Regions from separate parts of the Vibrio gallaecicus genome, predicted to be linked through region 2. Evidence: predicted binding sites of a transcription regulator. Region 2 holds the regulator's gene; the other holds the start of a gene.
What was found. The regulator CRP, encoded in region 2, controls carbon source genes, mostly activating them, when cyclic AMP is high. The targets are predictions, from matches to a motif close to TGTGANNNNNNTCACA.
Positions count from the first base shown of each region.

Region 1: OCU78_RS11350 (NupC/NupG family nucleoside CNT transporter) is a predicted target of CRP. The motif match lies at 6,742-6,757, and genes of this name have one in related genera.

Region 1 covers NZ_AP025490.1:2,618,406-2,626,740, forward strand. The annotation lists gene OCU78_RS11325 (YtjB family periplasmic protein) at 1-327, shown strand, start outside; gene deoD (purine-nucleoside phosphorylase) at 503-1,219, opposite strand; gene OCU78_RS11335 (phosphopentomutase) at 1,284-2,504, opposite strand; gene deoA (thymidine phosphorylase) at 2,526-3,854, opposite strand; gene deoC (deoxyribose-phosphate aldolase) at 3,966-4,742, opposite strand; gene OCU78_RS11350 (NupC/NupG family nucleoside CNT transporter) at 5,335-6,597, opposite strand; gene OCU78_RS11355 (TatD family hydrolase) at 6,802-7,620, opposite strand; gene OCU78_RS11360 (DUF5363 family protein) at 7,562-7,738, opposite strand; gene prfC (peptide chain release factor 3) at 7,919-8,335, opposite strand, start outside.
Region 2 covers NZ_AP025490.1:2,970,766-2,979,100, forward strand. The annotation lists gene OCU78_RS13050 (hydrolase) at 1-622, shown strand, start outside; gene OCU78_RS13055 (YheU family protein) at 704-916, shown strand; gene OCU78_RS13060 (phosphoribulokinase) at 1,063-1,932, shown strand; gene crp (cAMP-activated global transcriptional regulator CRP) at 2,174-2,806, shown strand; gene OCU78_RS13070 (DUF1338 domain-containing protein) at 3,035-3,826, opposite strand; gene astD (succinylglutamate-semialdehyde dehydrogenase) at 4,027-5,484, opposite strand; gene astA (arginine N-succinyltransferase) at 5,621-6,640, opposite strand; gene OCU78_RS13085 (aspartate aminotransferase family protein) at 6,751-7,962, opposite strand.

The DNA.
Region 1 (8,335 bases), 350 kb from region 2:
GGGATTCGTTTAGCATCCAGTGAACAAGCAAGCACTGTAAGAGAGATTCTAGGTTTAGATACGCCACTCGCAACGGCAAGCATTGGGCGACAACAACTTGTTGAGCCTATTTACTCAGCAGAAAATGCCATTATAGGTTTTGTTAGAGTGACCTTCGAAACCGGAAAGGTGACCTCGATTTCAGATCATCATTACCGTAGGATTGATCGTTACATGCTAGGAATGATTTTGATGGGGTTTATTAGTGGGATGCTTTTCATCTTAATCATCCGTAAAAAGAAAACAAAGCCTGGTGAAAACTTACTACTTAAGAATGTGGCTCAGTAAGAACACTAAATAAAGTGCCGTGCAATCAGTAGCTAGAAGCTAAGATTCAATATTCTGGCTCTAATTAGATTCCAGATAAAAAAAGCCCCCAAAACTCAGGCAGTTTTGAGGGCTTTTGTTTGTCCATTACAAATGTCTCATCTCTTTATGATAAAAAGATTAACACTCATAATTATTATGCGTCGCCAAGAAGAACTGAATCTAAAGCAATCAGCATCATTTCATTAAAAGTGGTTGCACGCTCATCTGATGTGGTTTGCTCACCCGTTTTAATGTGGTCTGAAACAGTACAGATCGTTAGTGCTTGAGCACCGTACTCAGCCGCAACACCGTAGATCCCAGCCGCTTCCATTTCAACGCCCACAATTCCGTACTTATCCATTACTTCGAACATTTCAGGATCTGGCGTATAAAACAGTTCAGCAGAGAACAAGTTACCGACTTTTACATCAATACCGCGAGCTTTTGCTGCTTCTTCTGCATTACGAACCATCTTGTAGTCAGCAATAGCGGCAAAGTCATGACCTTTGAAGCGAATGCGGTTCACTTTAGAATCGGTACATGCACCCATGCCAATCACAACATCACGAACTTTAATATCTTCATTTACAGCGCCACAACTGCCGACACGGATAACCTTTTTAACACCAAAGTCTTTAATAAGTTCAGTCACGTAGATTGAGCAAGATGGAATGCCCATACCGTGCCCCATTACTGAGATCTTACGACCTTTGTAAGTACCGGTATAACCAAACATGCTTCGAACATCACAAACTTGTACAACATCATCTAAAAAAGTCTCAGCGATGTACTTGGCGCGTAGCGGGTCACCTGGCATTAAAACAACGTCAGCGAATGCACCCATTTCTGCATTAATATGTGGAGTTGCCATTGAAAATATCCTTTATCTCAAACCAAAAAAGAAGAGAGAGGTCTCCCTCTCTCTTAGTTAACTATTATAAAAAGCTTGTACCGTGTCCCATCGCCGATGTGCCAAAGTATGTTGCTAAACTCTGACCAATATCTGCAAATGTATCGCGACGTCCTAAAGAGCCCGCAGGGATGTTCTTACCGTAAACAATCACTGGGATATGTTCACGTGTATGATCAGTTCCTGGCCATGTCGGATCACAACCGTGATCGGCAGTTAGGATAAGTACGTCATCTTGCTCCATCATATCAATGACTTCATTGATACGACCATCAAAGTACTCAAGCGCTGCAGCGTAGCCTGCAACATCACGGCGGTGACCGTAAGCTGAGTCGAAGTCTACAAAGTTAGTGAATACGATAGTGTTATCGCCCGCTTCTTTGATTGCTTCTTTTGTCGCTTCGAATAAAGCAGGAATACCTGTCGCTTTAGTTTTCTGAGTAATACCACAACCTGCATAGATATCAGAGATCTTGCCGATTGAGTGAACGTTACCACCCTTCTCATCAACAAGTTTCTGAAGAACAGTTGCCGCTGGAGGCTCAACAGAAAGGTCACGACGGTTACCAGTACGCTCAAATTGACCTTTACCAGGGCCAACGAACGGACGCGCGATAACACGACCAATGTTGTAATCTTCTAATTCTTCGCGAGCGATTTGACAAAGATCGAGCAAGTTTTGCAGACCGAATGTCTCTTCATGACAAGCAATTTGGAATACTGAATCCGCTGAAGTGTAGAAGATTGGTAAGCCCGTCTTCATGTGCTCTTCACCTAGATTGTCCAGGATTTCGGTACCTGATGAGTGGCAGTTACCTAAGAAATCAGACAAACCAGCACGCTCAAGGATGCGATCAGTTAGCTCTTTAGGGAAGCTGTTCTCTTTATCAGTGAAGTAACCCCAATCAAACAATACCGGTACACCAGCAATTTCCCAGTGACCAGATGGCGTGTCTTTACCAGAAGACAACTCTGCTGCATGACCGTATGCACCAATAATTTCAGCATTTGCATCCATACCAGGAGCAAAGCGACCTGTTGACTCTTTATGAGCCATAGCTAAGCCAAGCTTAGACAGGTTAGGTAATGTTAGCGGACCTTGACGATCAGCGTTATCTGCTAAGCCTTTATCACAGTGATCTGCGATATGACCCATAGTGTCAGAACCTACATCACCGAATGTATCTGCATCTGCAGTTTCGCCAATACCAAATGAATCTAAAACTAAAATAAATGCTCTTTTCATTGCTCTCTCCACCAGAGTAATTTATACGTCTTCAGAACGAATCTGACGGTAAACATCTGGAGTTGCTGTATATTCTCCGCCCACAGTGATTGCATTTTGTAATGCAGTCGCGGCTTCTTGCCACTGTTGTTCGTTGCGAGCATGAATCATTGCTAATGGCTTATCTTCACTTGCTACTTCGCCTAGGCGAATGAAGTTATCAAAACCAACAGCGTAATCAATACTGTCTGTTGCTACGCGGCGACCGCCACCCATACCAACAACAGCCATACCAATTGCACGCGTATCCATCGCAGATACGACACCGCTTTCTAACGCATACACTGGTTTAATAATTTCTGCTTTATCTAGGTAATTATCGTAGTTTTCTACGAAATCTGCTGGACCACCAAGCCCTGCAACCATCTTACCAAAGCACTCTGCAGCTTTACCGTTATCCAGTACAGCCATCAGTTTTTCGCGTGCTTCATCTGAATCTTTCGCGAGGTTACCCAGAACAAGCATTTCAGCACATGACGCTAGAGTGATCTCTAATAAACGTGGGTTACGGTATTCACCCGTTAGGAATTGAACCGCTTCACGTACTTCAACTGCATTACCTGCCGATGAAGCCAATACTTGGTTCATATCAGTTAGGATTGCCGTTGTTTTCGTACCAGCACCGTTTGCTACTGCAACGATAGACTTCGCAAGTTCTTCAGATGCTTCATACGTTGGCATGAATGCGCCTGAACCTACTTTTACATCCATGACTAGAGAATCAAGGCCAGCAGCCAATTTCTTAGATAGGATAGAAGCAGTGATTAGCGAGATGTTATCTACTGTTGCCGTGATATCACGAGTCGCGTAAACACGCTTATCAGCAGGTGCAAGATCGCCAGTTTGACCAATGATCGCAACACCAGCGTCTTTAGTAACTTGACCAAACACATCGTTTGTTGGGGTAATGTTGTAACCAGGAATTGATTCTAGCTTGTCTAGCGTACCGCCAGTGTGTCCTAGACCACGTCCAGAAATCATTGGAACGAAACCACCACATGCTGCCACCATAGGGCCAAGCATTAATGAAGTTACGTCACCCACACCACCAGTAGAGTGTTTATCAACGATTGGACCATCAAAGTTCATGTGGCTCCAATCAATAACCATACCTGAATCACGCATCGCACAAGTTAGTGCAATACGCTCTGGCATAGACATTTCATTGAAGAAAATAGCCATTGCGAATGCTGCAATTTGGCCTTCAGATACTTCATTCTTAGCAACGCCTTGAATGAAAAAGTTGATTTCTTCAGTAGTAAGAATTTCGTTGTCGCGTTTTTTACGGATAATTTCTTGAGGTAGATACATTAGTGCCTCCCAAACTCTGAGCGAGTATGGTTGTAGGATAAAGAGGTAATATGGAGTGACTTAACGCCACTCCATCAAACAGACTTAATTTTTTATACCCGAATGGGTAAATTAGTATGCTGCTGGATCCGCAGTTTTGTCTGTTACTTCTAATGTATTAAGTAGGTTAGTCAGAAGACTTGAAGCACCAAAACGGTAGTGCATGTTATCAGCCCATTCTGCGCCTAAAAGCTCGTCAGCCATTGCTAAGTATGCTTGTGCATCTTCAGCTGTACGAACGCCACCAGCAGGTTTGAAACCAACTGTTTTTGCTACACCCATGTCACGAATAACTTCAAGCATCATGCGTGCAAATTCAGGTGTTGCGTTTACTGGCACTTTACCAGTAGAAGTTTTAATAAAGTCAGCGCCTGCTTCAATACAGATTTGAGATGCTTTCTTGATTAGAGCTTCTTCTTTTAGCTCACCCGTTTCGATGATCACTTTAAGAGTGATGTCACCACAAGCAGCTTTACACTGTTTAACTAGGTTAAAGCCAACTTCTTCGTTACCAGCAATTAATGCGCGGTATGGGAAGACAACATCAACTTCATCTGCGCCGTACGCAACTGCTGCTTTTGTTTCTGCAACAGCAATATCGATGTCGTCATTACCGTGTGGGAAGTTAGTTACAGTAGCAATACGAACTTCTGGCGTACCTTGCTCACGTAGTGTCTTCTTAGCAATAGGAATAAAGCGAGGGTAGATACAGATTGCAGCTGTGTTGCCCACTGCAGTCTTCGCGTCATGACAAAGAGCGATCACTTTTTCATTCGTGTCGTCGTCATTCAACGTAGTTAGGTCCATAAGTTTAAGTGCACGTAGAGCTGCTGCTTTTAAATCGCTCATTTCTATCTCCGATCAATATATTCAAATAGTTAACTACTTCGCCCCCATCCAGTATAGATGGAGAATAAAAAAATGCTCAGTAGTCACCAATGAACGGACTTGGTTCCCTGAAGACTTGATAACACACTACTGCATTATCAATTGCTATCCTTGTCACCGCACAGTACCAGTTTGGTCTATGGCACAACAATTCAGTCATGTTGTGTCTAACATCTATAACTTGAGTCAAATCTAGCTAAGCTACATTTAACGAAAGCTAAGTATGGCTAAATTCCTAATCTAATAAAACCAATATCACTTATAGGGAGCAAATATTACGAATCATCAGTGTAAAGCCAAGAAGAGAATCCTATCTCTTAAGCTTATACATTATAGGCATCAGCCCAAAATTTGTAGTGCTCCTTAGAACGCAAACGGTTTGTATCTCAAAATAAATTAGAAAACTGCATTTACTCAATGAATATCTAAGATGAAAACTATCACTTTCCATTCAACAGAGATATTTGCTCGTTTCTAAAACAAAAAAGCCCCGTAGCAATTTCTTGCTACGGGGCGATATTATAATGGCGTCTATATATCGAGTTCTAACGAATTAGAAAGATAGGAAGAAGCCAGCAATAGTTGCTGCCATCAAGTTAGATAGAGTACCAGCAATAACCGCTTTAACACCCATACGCGCGATGTCGTGACGACGGTTTGGAGCAATACCACCTAGACCACCAAGAAGAATCGCAATTGAAGAAAGGTTTGCGAAACCACATAGTGCGAATGCGATGATAGCTTGAGTCTTCTCAGACATCACTTGACCAGTCGCTTCAACGATTTGAGCGTTCTCACCAACGTATGGTACGAAGTTTAAGTATGCAACGAATTCGTTAACAACTGTCTTCTGACCAATGAAAGAACCAGCGATAGTCGCTTCTTCCCATGGCACACCAATGATGAATGCTAGTGGAGCGAAGATGTAACCTAGAAGAAGTTCTAGAGTTAGGTTGTCCATACCGAACCAACCACCGATGCCACCTAGGATACCGTTGATAAGAGCGATTAGACCGATGAATGCTAGTAGCATTGCACCTACGTTAAGTGCTAGTTGAAGACCAACAGAAGCACCGCCAGCAGCTGCATCGATAACGTTAGCAGGCTTGTCGTCGCCACCGTCGATGTCAGAACCTAGGTTCTCATCAACTTCATCAGTTTCAGGCTTGATGATTTTAGCGAATAGTAGACCACCAGGTGCTGCCATGAATGACGCTGCAACTAGGTACTCTAGAGGAACACCCATAGATGCGTAACCCGCTAGTACACCACCAGCAACAGATGCTAAACCACCACACATTACTGCGAATAGTTCAGAGTTAGTCATTTTAGGAACAAATGGGCGAACAACTAGAGGAGCTTCCGTTTGACCAACGAAGATGTTTGCTGCTGCAGACATAGACTCGGCGCGAGAAGTACCTAGAGCTTTCTGAAGACCACCACCAAGAACCTTGATTACAACTTGCATCGCACCAATGTAGTAAAGTACAGAGATTAGAGCAGAGAAGAAGATTAGTGTAGGTAGAACTTGGAATGCAAAGATGAAACCGATACCGTCAACTGAGAAGTTAACTAGGCTACCAAATAGGAAGCCAGTACCATCTTTACCGTAGTCGATCACGTTTGCTACACCAGCAGAGAAACCTGCAAGTAGATCACGACCCCAAGGGATGTAAAGTACGAATGCACCAAGTGCGAATTGGATAGCGAAAGCGCCAGCCACTGTTCTGATATTAATTGCTTTGCGGTTATCGGATAGTAGTACTGCGATTGCGATCAGTGCAAACATTCCGACGAGGCTCATAAACAGGCTCATAGTTTATGACTTCCTTATTAGTTATTGATTGGCGTGTGACAAAATGGAGCTATAAAGCGGGAGCAATTATACTCATGCGACCACTAATAAAGTAATGCCGGCCTCACACTTTGGTATAAGATTCATGAATCATTCACACGCATCTGTGAGTCGGATCACAGGTGATGTGTAATTTAGGCAAACGATAAACAAAATATTCAGATTTTATTCACAGATATCGAATAGCAAATGGCTGTTTTGCCACATTCGCACTGCAACCGATTGCTTTGTTTCTTTTCTCAGCAAAGCCAGTTCATTCAATAAAACCTCTAAGTATTTCGAATGATTCAGCTGCCCTTGCAACCCATTAAAAGGCATATCCGGCGCATCCGTTTCTAGTACTAATGATTCAAGCGGAAGTTCTGAGATCGTAGTTCGTGTTTTTTTTGCTCTAGGATAAGTTATCGTTCCTCCTACACCAATGAAGAAACCGAGCTTTATCCACTCTAACGCTTGCTGTTTACTTCCAGAAAAACCATGAACCACTCCACCACCTTTAAACTTATTTTGCTTAATAAGTTGTATAAGGCGATTATGTGATTGTCTTTCATGGACTACTATAGGTAGCTTAAACTCAGTAGCTAAAGTCAATTGAGCAACAAAGAAATCCTCTTGTTTTTGCACATCGACACCAATCGCGAAATCTAAGCCACATTCACCTATTGCCACGCATTGTCCTGAACGTTGAATCAAAAAATCTCGCAGTGACTCTAATTGAGATGATGAGTAATCATCCAAAAAATAAGGGTGGAAACCAACGGCAAAGTACACGTTCCTATATTGCTTAGAAATAGCATGGAGACGAGCCCAATTAGCTTTTCCAATTGCAGGCACCATAAATTTAGTCACATGAGACTTCCCTGCATCAGCAAGATACTGCTCAACACCTTCACTAAAAACCTCAAAATCTAAATGGCAATGGGTATCAAACAAATGAGTCATGGTGCTTCCCGTTGGACCGCTTTGTATTAGTGGTTTCGTCATCAGCATTAATAGTGTCAGTTCGATGTGGAACACAACTGCGCTTGTTTTCTGGTGTTAAGCCAAGTTCTTCACACCACTTGTCATATCGCCTTACTAATGATTTTAACCAACTCAACATCGCAGCCTCTCACACATGTGTTTGTTCCCTGTAATTTCATAACTTCTAAATAAATGAAGTAAAAATCACCAAGATAATATTTCGAGTATAAAAAAACGCCTATTGCTGAACAATAGGCGTTTTATCAAACATACACATCGTGATTAAGCGTAAAGCCAAAGACGAGTGTTATCGAGTTGATTAGTGCTCGCGTGTAGCGCGGAACTTAACTTCAGGGAAACGTTCTGAAGCTAAGTTCAGGTTTACCATCGTTGGAGCAATATAAGAAAGGTTGTCACCACCATCTAATGCTAAGTTAGCTTGGCTCTTACGCTTAAACTCTTCCAGCTTTTTCACGTCATCGCATTCAACCCAGCGAGCTGTTGCAACGTTAACACCTTCATAGATCGCTTCTACGTTGTATTCTGCTTTTAGACGAGCCACAACCACATCAAACTGAAGTACACCAACCGCGCCAACAATTAGGTCGTTATTTTGCAGTGGTCGGAATACTTGAACCGCACCTTCTTCAGATAATTGAACCAGACCTTTAAGAAGTTGCTTTTGCTTAAGAGGATCACGTAAACGAATACGACGGAATAACTCAGGTGCAAAGTT
Region 2 (8,335 bases):
GCGCTTCTTTCTTGAGTTTTTAAACAAACAATTTCCAGACAACCCTAAAGTAGCCGTAGGTATTTCTTTAGGTGGTAACATGCTTGCTAATTATCTAGCCGATTACGCTGACGATCCTTTACTATCAGCAGCAACTATAGTTTCAGCCCCTTTTGATCTTGCCAGTTGTTCAAGCCGAATTGAGCAAGGCTTCTCTAAAATCTATAAAAAGTACTTATTAAATTCACTAAAAGATAATGCATTGAAAAAAGGGCAGATCCTGCTTGATGAACTGGGGATCAGCGCTGAATCCATCAAGAACATTCGTCACTTATACGAATTTGATGAAAGGATTACCGCGCCACTGCATGGTTTCAAAAACGCTCAAGATTACTATGTAAAATGTTCAGCTCTTTCAAAATTACAAAAAATCAAACTGCCAACTCAGATCATTCATGCTAAAGATGACCCATTCATGACAGATGCCGTGATCCCTAAATTTGTACTTCCAGAAAATATCGATTATCGCCTATTCCAGCATGGTGGCCATGTTGGATTTATCACTGGGAACACCTTAAAACCTCGCTTCTGGCTAGAAGAAGCACTGCCTGCCTACTATGAAAGTATTCAAGATTCGGCATAATGGTTGCCTTATTTTCTTTCGTCATTTCCATGAACCAATAAGGTTCTAACCAAAAGCTGACCGTAAAATAGAGATGTATTTATGATCATTCCATGGCAAGACATTGCACCTGAAACATTAGAAAACCTCGTTAAGGAGTTTGTGCTTCGTGAAGGTACTGATTACGGGGATGTTGAAATTTCTCTACAAAATAAAATTGACCAAGTAAAAAACCAACTGAAGACAGGCGATGCCAATATCGTCTTTTCTGAGTTGCACGAAACTGTTGATATTCAGCTACGTCATACAATGTGAAGTTGAGTTTAAGCAATGAATGGAATCAAAGAACAACAATAAGTAGAGTAACCGTATGGCAGGGAGCTATGCTGCGCTAGCCAGTGAGCCATGTTATAGTGAAAGCGATTGCTAACAAGTAAGTTACTACAAAGACAAGGGTTGTCATGTCCGCTAAACATCCAATTATCGCAGTAACGGGTTCATCAGGAGCCGGTACAACTACAACTTCCGAAGCCTTTAGAAAAATGTTCAATATGATGGACGTAAAGGCAGCATGGGTAGAAGGCGATAGCTTTCACCGCTTCACTCGCCCAGAAATGGATGTAGAGATCCGTAAAGCACGCGAACAAGGAAAGCACATCAGTTACTTTGGCCCACAAGCCAACGACTTTGGAGCACTGGCTGAGTTTTTCCGTAAATATGGTAATGAAGGTACAGGGCAAGTACGCCGCTACCTTCATACTTTTGATGAAGCCGTTCCATATAATCAAATGCCAGGCACTTTCACGCCTTGGCAGGATATTCCTGAAAACTCGGATGTGATGTTCTATGAAGGACTACACGGTGGTGTTGTGGATGGCGACATTAATGCCTCACAACATGTCGATTTATTGATTGGCATGGTACCCATCGTAAACTTAGAGTGGATTCAAAAGTTCGTCCGAGATACTCGCGACCGAGGGCATTCTCGTGAAGCGGTAATGGACTCCATTGTTCGTTCAATGGACGACTATTTGAATTACATTACACCACAATTTTCACGTACTCATATCAACTTCCAACGTGTTCCGACAGTCGATACATCAAACCCTCTGAACGCAAAAGGAATCCCTAGTTTAGATGAAAGCTTCGTAGTCATTCGATTGCGTGGCATTAAAAATGTCGATTTCCCATACCTTTTAGCAATGATTGATGGCTCATTTATGTCGCGACATAATACGCTAGTCGTGCCAGGCGGGAAGATGAGCTTTGCTATGGAGCTCATTGTTAGACCTATCCTTCAACAGCTGATTGAAACTGGAAAAATAGGTTAACAGAACGTCATTTTATCAGGTTACTTTTCATACCGTGATCATGTGCACAATTTTGCGTAAAAAATCGCAGCTTGGTCACGATTAAAATCAAGAAATAGTGACTGAAAAAGGATACTATTTTAGTCCGAAACAAAAGATAGCTTGCAGCACTGAAAAAGTGCTCTTACCCTAAAGCCTAATTTAGGCTTAGCTAATTAATACGGAAAGCAGCAAGCATACCCTGCAGAGGAAGTGAGATATTATGGTTCTAGGTAAACCTCAAACCGATCCAACATTAGAATGGTTTCTGTCACATTGTCATATTCATAAGTACCCTTCTAAAAGCACGCTAATTCACGCTGGTGAAAAAGCGGAAACCTTGTACTACATCGTAAAAGGTTCTGTTGCGGTTCTAATCAAAGATGAAGAAGGTAAGGAGATGATTCTTTCTTACCTAAACCAAGGTGACTTTATTGGTGAGCTTGGTCTATTTGAAGAAGACCAAGAGCGTACTGCTTGGGTTCGTGCTAAATCTCCTTGTGAAGTGGCTGAAATTTCATTTAAGAAATTCCGTCAACTTATCCAAGTGAACCCAGACATCTTAATGCGTCTATCATCTCAAATGGCTAATCGTCTACAAGTGACTAGCCAAAAAGTAGGTGACTTAGCTTTCCTTGACGTGACTGGTCGTATCGCTCAAACGCTACTAAACCTAGCTAAACAGCCAGATGCAATGACTCACCCAGACGGCATGCAAATCAAGATCACTCGTCAAGAGATCGGTCAGATTGTTGGCTGTTCACGTGAGACTGTTGGTCGTATCTTGAAGATGCTAGAAGAGCAGAACTTAATTTCAGCTCACGGTAAGACTATCGTTGTTTACGGTACTCGCTAATTTTTAATCGCTCTAGCTAGCAATTAAAAGCCGAGACAAATATTAAAGCCACCAGCTGCAAAGTTGGTGGCTTTTTCTTTTCTAGGCTCTAGGTTCTAGGTTCTAGGTTCTAGGTTCTAGGTTCTAGGTTCTAGGTTCTAGGTTCTAGGTTCTAGGTTCTAGGTTCTAGGTTCTAGGTTCTAGGTTCTAGGGCTTAGTAATGAAAGCCTCTAGAGAACACAAGTTAGATTAGCTATCTGTACTTTCAAAAATCTTATCGGCAGAAGCCGCAACAAAACCAGTATAGATTTCCCCATTTGCCATCACGTAGCGCTTAGCAAATTCGTAAAAGCCACCCGGGATCATTTCGACACCTTCGGTGAAAGTAACCGCGACTTTATCCGCCATCGTTGAAGATTGTTCAAGAAGCACTTCAGGTGATCCTTTTACTTCTCCACCAGCACTATTGATAGTAAAACCTTCATCTCTCAAGTAGTCATTCACAGACTGAACTTCATCAAACTTATTCAGTTGATTCACACTTACTGTGAAATGGTTTGCCCCATAACCATGTGCCGCAAGCCAAGAAGCGTACTCACTTTCTTTTGCCAACACTTGGAAATCCACAAAGCTTAAATCCCATAGTCGCCCACCAAATAGGAACTCATGACCTTTTAGCTTATTGGTGTCCAATTGCTTCACAAGCTTAGCAACGATTGTTTGTAACTCCGCTGAACACTCTTCAACTTTAAGTTCACTAATGAACACTTTTGGTTGATTTGGATCTGGGTGTTCAAAATGCTTCGCGACTAATTTTTTACTTTCGAAAAGATAATCACCACAAGCTTGATAGCCTAGATCTATAAATGGTTTGGCTAGAGTATCAATGCCAAGCGGGGCTACGTTGAAAGTTCGCAGTGCAATATGGTCGTTGATCAACGCTTCGTCTTCTTTCAACAGCTGCTGAACTTGAGCTGCTGAAGGGCATAAACGTTGAATATAATCGTTCCATAATGAGCTGAATAATAGATCGGGCGTCATGGTGACTCCTTGTCGAGGGTACTAGCAAGCTAGAGATATTGGATTAAGAAGATAAGCTACCGCTTATGCCGCAGCCATTTTGCAATCATTGTCACTGGCAGAAGCTTTCCATGAATAAGCAATCACCAGAGTTTTTATTATTATGACTAGCCTTACATCGAGATAAGGCTAGTATTTAAGCTTTATATTCAGTGATTTATTTAAAGTTCAATACCTGGGCTAAATGTCGCGGGCAGCAATGTCTCTCCACCTTCCATTGAAGCCATTGGATAAGCACAGTAATCCGCAGCGTAGTAAGCACTTGGTCGTAAGTTACCCGACGCACCAGGTCCACCAAATGGTGCATCACCACTTGCCCCTGTCAGTTGTCGGTTACGGTTTACAATACCTGCACGGATATGATCCACGAAATATTCCCATTCAGAGTCATCCGTTGAAACAAGACCTGCAGATAAGCCAAAACGAGTATCGTTAGCTAGGTTTACGGCCTCTTCCAATGATTGGTAACGCACAACTTGTAGAAGTGGTCCAAAATATTCCTCATCAGGCAACTCAGCAATGTTTGTTGCATCGATAATACCAGGAGTCACAAATGCAGCTTCAAGCCCTTTAGCTTCTACTAGGCTAACGCCTCCAAGAGACTGAAGGTTTGCTTGAGCATCAAGAATAAACTTCGCAGCCGCTTCTGAAATTTGTGGTCCCATGAAAGGTGCTGGTTCTGCAAAAGGTTGATCGACACGAATCTTCTGAGTCGCGGCTACCAATTTATTAATGAGTAAGTCGCCCTTCTCTCCCACTGGTACATATAAGCGACGAGCACAAGTACAGCGTTGACCCGCACTAATAAACGCAGATTGAATAATGGTATAAACCGTCGCGTCGACATCTCCATATTGGTCAGAGATAACCATAGGGTTGTTGCCGCCCATTTCAAGCGCCAGCATTTTACCCGGCTGACCTGCAAATTGACGATGTAGGATATGACCGGTATTTGCACTACCCGTAAATAGCACCCCATCTAAGCCTTTTGAGTCAGCTAATGCGATACCTGTTTCTTTAGCGCCTTGCACAAGGTTAATGACACCTGCAGGTAAGCCCGCCTCTTGCCATAACTTCATAGCAAACTCACCCGTCCAAGGCGTCTGCTCTGAAGGTTTGAATACCACGGTATTACCCGATAGCAATGCTGGAACAATATGACCGTTAGGCAAGTGACCAGGGAAGTTATAAGGACCGAAGACAGCCATTACACCCAATGGGCGGTGACGAAGTACAATTTGGTTGCCAGCAGCTTCACGAGAAGCTTCACCTGTACGTTCATGATATGCACGAATTGAAATGGCAATCTTACCTGCCATTGCACCTGCTTCAGTACGAGTCTCCCAAATTGGTTTGCCCGTTTCTTTTGCAATAATCTGTGCAATTTCTTCACTGTTTTCTTTCACTTTTTCAGCGAAAGCCAAAACAATAGCTTCACGCTCAGCAAAACTTAATTTCTTCCAACCTACAAATGCGTTACGCGCCGCGCTAACTGCTGATTCCACTTGAGCTGGAGTTGCACTGTCGCCTTGCCAAACAACCTCATTATTAAATGGGCTGACTGATGTCATCGCTTCGCCTTGTCCGGCTACCCATTGCCCTGCAATCCACTGAGTCATACTACTGTCCTTACTTACAATTTTTCAAAAAGTACTTAATGCACTTTCTTTGGTCATTTCTAACCTTGAGCATTTCTAGCTTTGGTCATTTATCGCTTCAGTCATTTCACGACTCCACAAAGAAGCCGAAACAGACTTACTGAACGAGCATGCGAACAAAGTCGCCTTCTTTAACTTCTAAAGCTTTAGCAACTTCTGGTGATAGGATCACCTTATCACTCGCTTGATCGTATGCACCTTTCGCTGCAACCGCTCGGAAATTTTCAAACGAGGTATTACCAATTAGGTAATCTTGAGAGCTTGAATGCTCCGAGATCTTCACCTGTGCTCTGATCGAATGGCGAACAGATTCAATATTTCGTAAATCACATTCAACAGTTGGACCAGCGTCAAAAATGTCGACATAACCTCGGTTCGTAAAACCTTCTCGCTCTAACAGCTTTAATGCTGGGCGAGTATTATCGTGAACCTGTCCGATTACCGCTTGAGCTTCTTGGCTCAGTAAATTCACGTATATCGGTAACTTAGGCATAAGATCAGCAATAAAGCCTTTTTTTCCGATACCGGTTAAATAATCTGCCAGCGTGAAATCAATAGAGAAGAAATGCTCTTGCAGCCACTGCCAGAAAGGTGAATTACCATCAGCGTCAGATACGCCACGCATCTCAGCAAAAATCGTTTCGGAGAAACGCTCTGGGTGCTCAGACATGATCAAGAAACGGCACTTTGACATCAAACGACCATTCAATCCCCCACGGAAAGATGGACGTAAAAACAAAGTACAAATTTCACTGCAGCCTGTGTAGTTATTACCAAAAGTCAGAAGCTTAACAACATTGTTCACGCCCAACTTTTGTGATGAGTGAACAACCTTGCTGATATGGTAAGAGTAAAATGGGACGTCCCAACCGATAGAAGCTTCGATACCTGTGGTACCGGCCACTTCTCCTGTTTCGCTATCAACGCCAACCATTAGGTAGCCTTCATCACCAGGTTCGGTGACATCCGCTTTGGAAAAGCTGTATTCAGAATGCGTAATGCGGTTAGTTAGGAGCTCTTCATTTACAGGAAGAGATGTGAATCCATGTCCTGATTCAACGGCGCAAGCATGCAGCGCGTCATAATCAGATAATTTAATAGGGCGAACAACTAGCATCAATATTCCCTCCAGATGCAAAACAGGCCCAAAACTAGACAGTCTGGGCCTTTAGCAAGTCATCATAGAATCGCTCTATGGCGAATATTCTTATGACGCGAGCTTTGAGGCTAAACTAACGTCGCGATTGCTTTGTCTAGTTTTGCTAAGCCTTCTTCAATTTCTTGTTTAGTGATGACAAGTGACGGTGTGAAACGGACTACATTCGCTCCCGCAACCAATACCATCAAGCCTTCTTTACCCGCAGCAACTAATACATCACGAGCTCGACCCTGCCATTTCTCATTAAGTGCAGCACCTAGCAGTAAACCTTTACCACGTACTTCACTAAAAATTTGGTACTTATCATTTATTCTAGTCAAACCTTCACGGAATAGCGCTTCACGCTCTTTAACACCCGCTAAAGTTTCAGGTTGGCTCACCACATCAACTACCGCTTCTGCTACTGCACAAGCCAACGGGTTACCACCGTAAGTTGAACCATGAGTACCCACTTTAAGGTGAGGAGCTAAAGCGTCAGTAGTCAGCATTGCACCAATAGGGAAGCCGCCACCAAGAGATTTTGCTGTACTAAGAATATCTGGCGTTACACCTAAACCTTGGTAAGCGTAGAAATCACCAGTACGACCATTACCTGTTTGTACTTCATCAAAAATAAGAAGCGCATTGTGTTTATCACACAGTTCACGGACAGCATTCATGAATTCAGATGTTGGCGAAATAATACCGCCCTCACCTTGCAATGGTTCCATCATCACAGCACAAGTGCGCTCAGAGATGTGTGCTTCTAAAGCGGCTATATCATTATAAGGTAGATGAGTAACATCGCCTGGCTTAGGACCAAAGCCGTCAGAGTAAGCTTCTTGACCACCAACAGTTACAGTAAAGAATGTACGACCATGGAAACCTTGTTTAAATGCAATGATTTCTGACTTTTCAGGTCCATGCACGTCAACAGCCCAACGGCGAGCTAATTTAAGTGCCGCTTCATTCGCTTCCGCGCCAGAGTTTGCAAAGAAAACTTTATCAGCAAAGCAAACGTCTGTTAGCTTCTTAGCAAGGCGTAATGCTGGCTCATTGGTCATAACATTACTTAGATGCCAAATCTTATTTGCTTGCTCAGTCACGGCATTCACCATTGCTGGGTGACAGTGACCTAAACAACTTACTGCGATACCACCAGCAAAGTCGATATACTCTCGACCTTCTTGGTCCCAGACTCGTGCGCCTTCGCCTTTAACTGGAATCATTTCCATTGGGTTATAACAAGGCACCATCACCTCGTTAAACAGACTACGTTCTACTTTATTTTCCACTGTCATCGCACATTCCTTTATCGATACCGCATGCTTCGCAAATAAGCGTAATGATTCATAAGTGAGACAAAATTATTTTGTTCCGCTTTTATCCCGCTGCAGCATTGTATTTACATTTAATTAACCATTTCAATAGTGATTTATTCTTTCACATCGGAAAACAACTGAATAAACGTCACTGCCTCTGACTATTTATGCATCAAGTAGTTTGTTTTATGAAGCTTTTTTTATCGAGGGAGGTGTTCAGCCGTAACAATACATAGCAAAGACGGTGATATAGCACTGTCCGCACTAAATACGGCGAATAAGTTTGCAAAGGCGGGATTACGAAATATAGAGATAACAAATGTTATAAAAAGTGATCGGTGTCCGTTAGGGG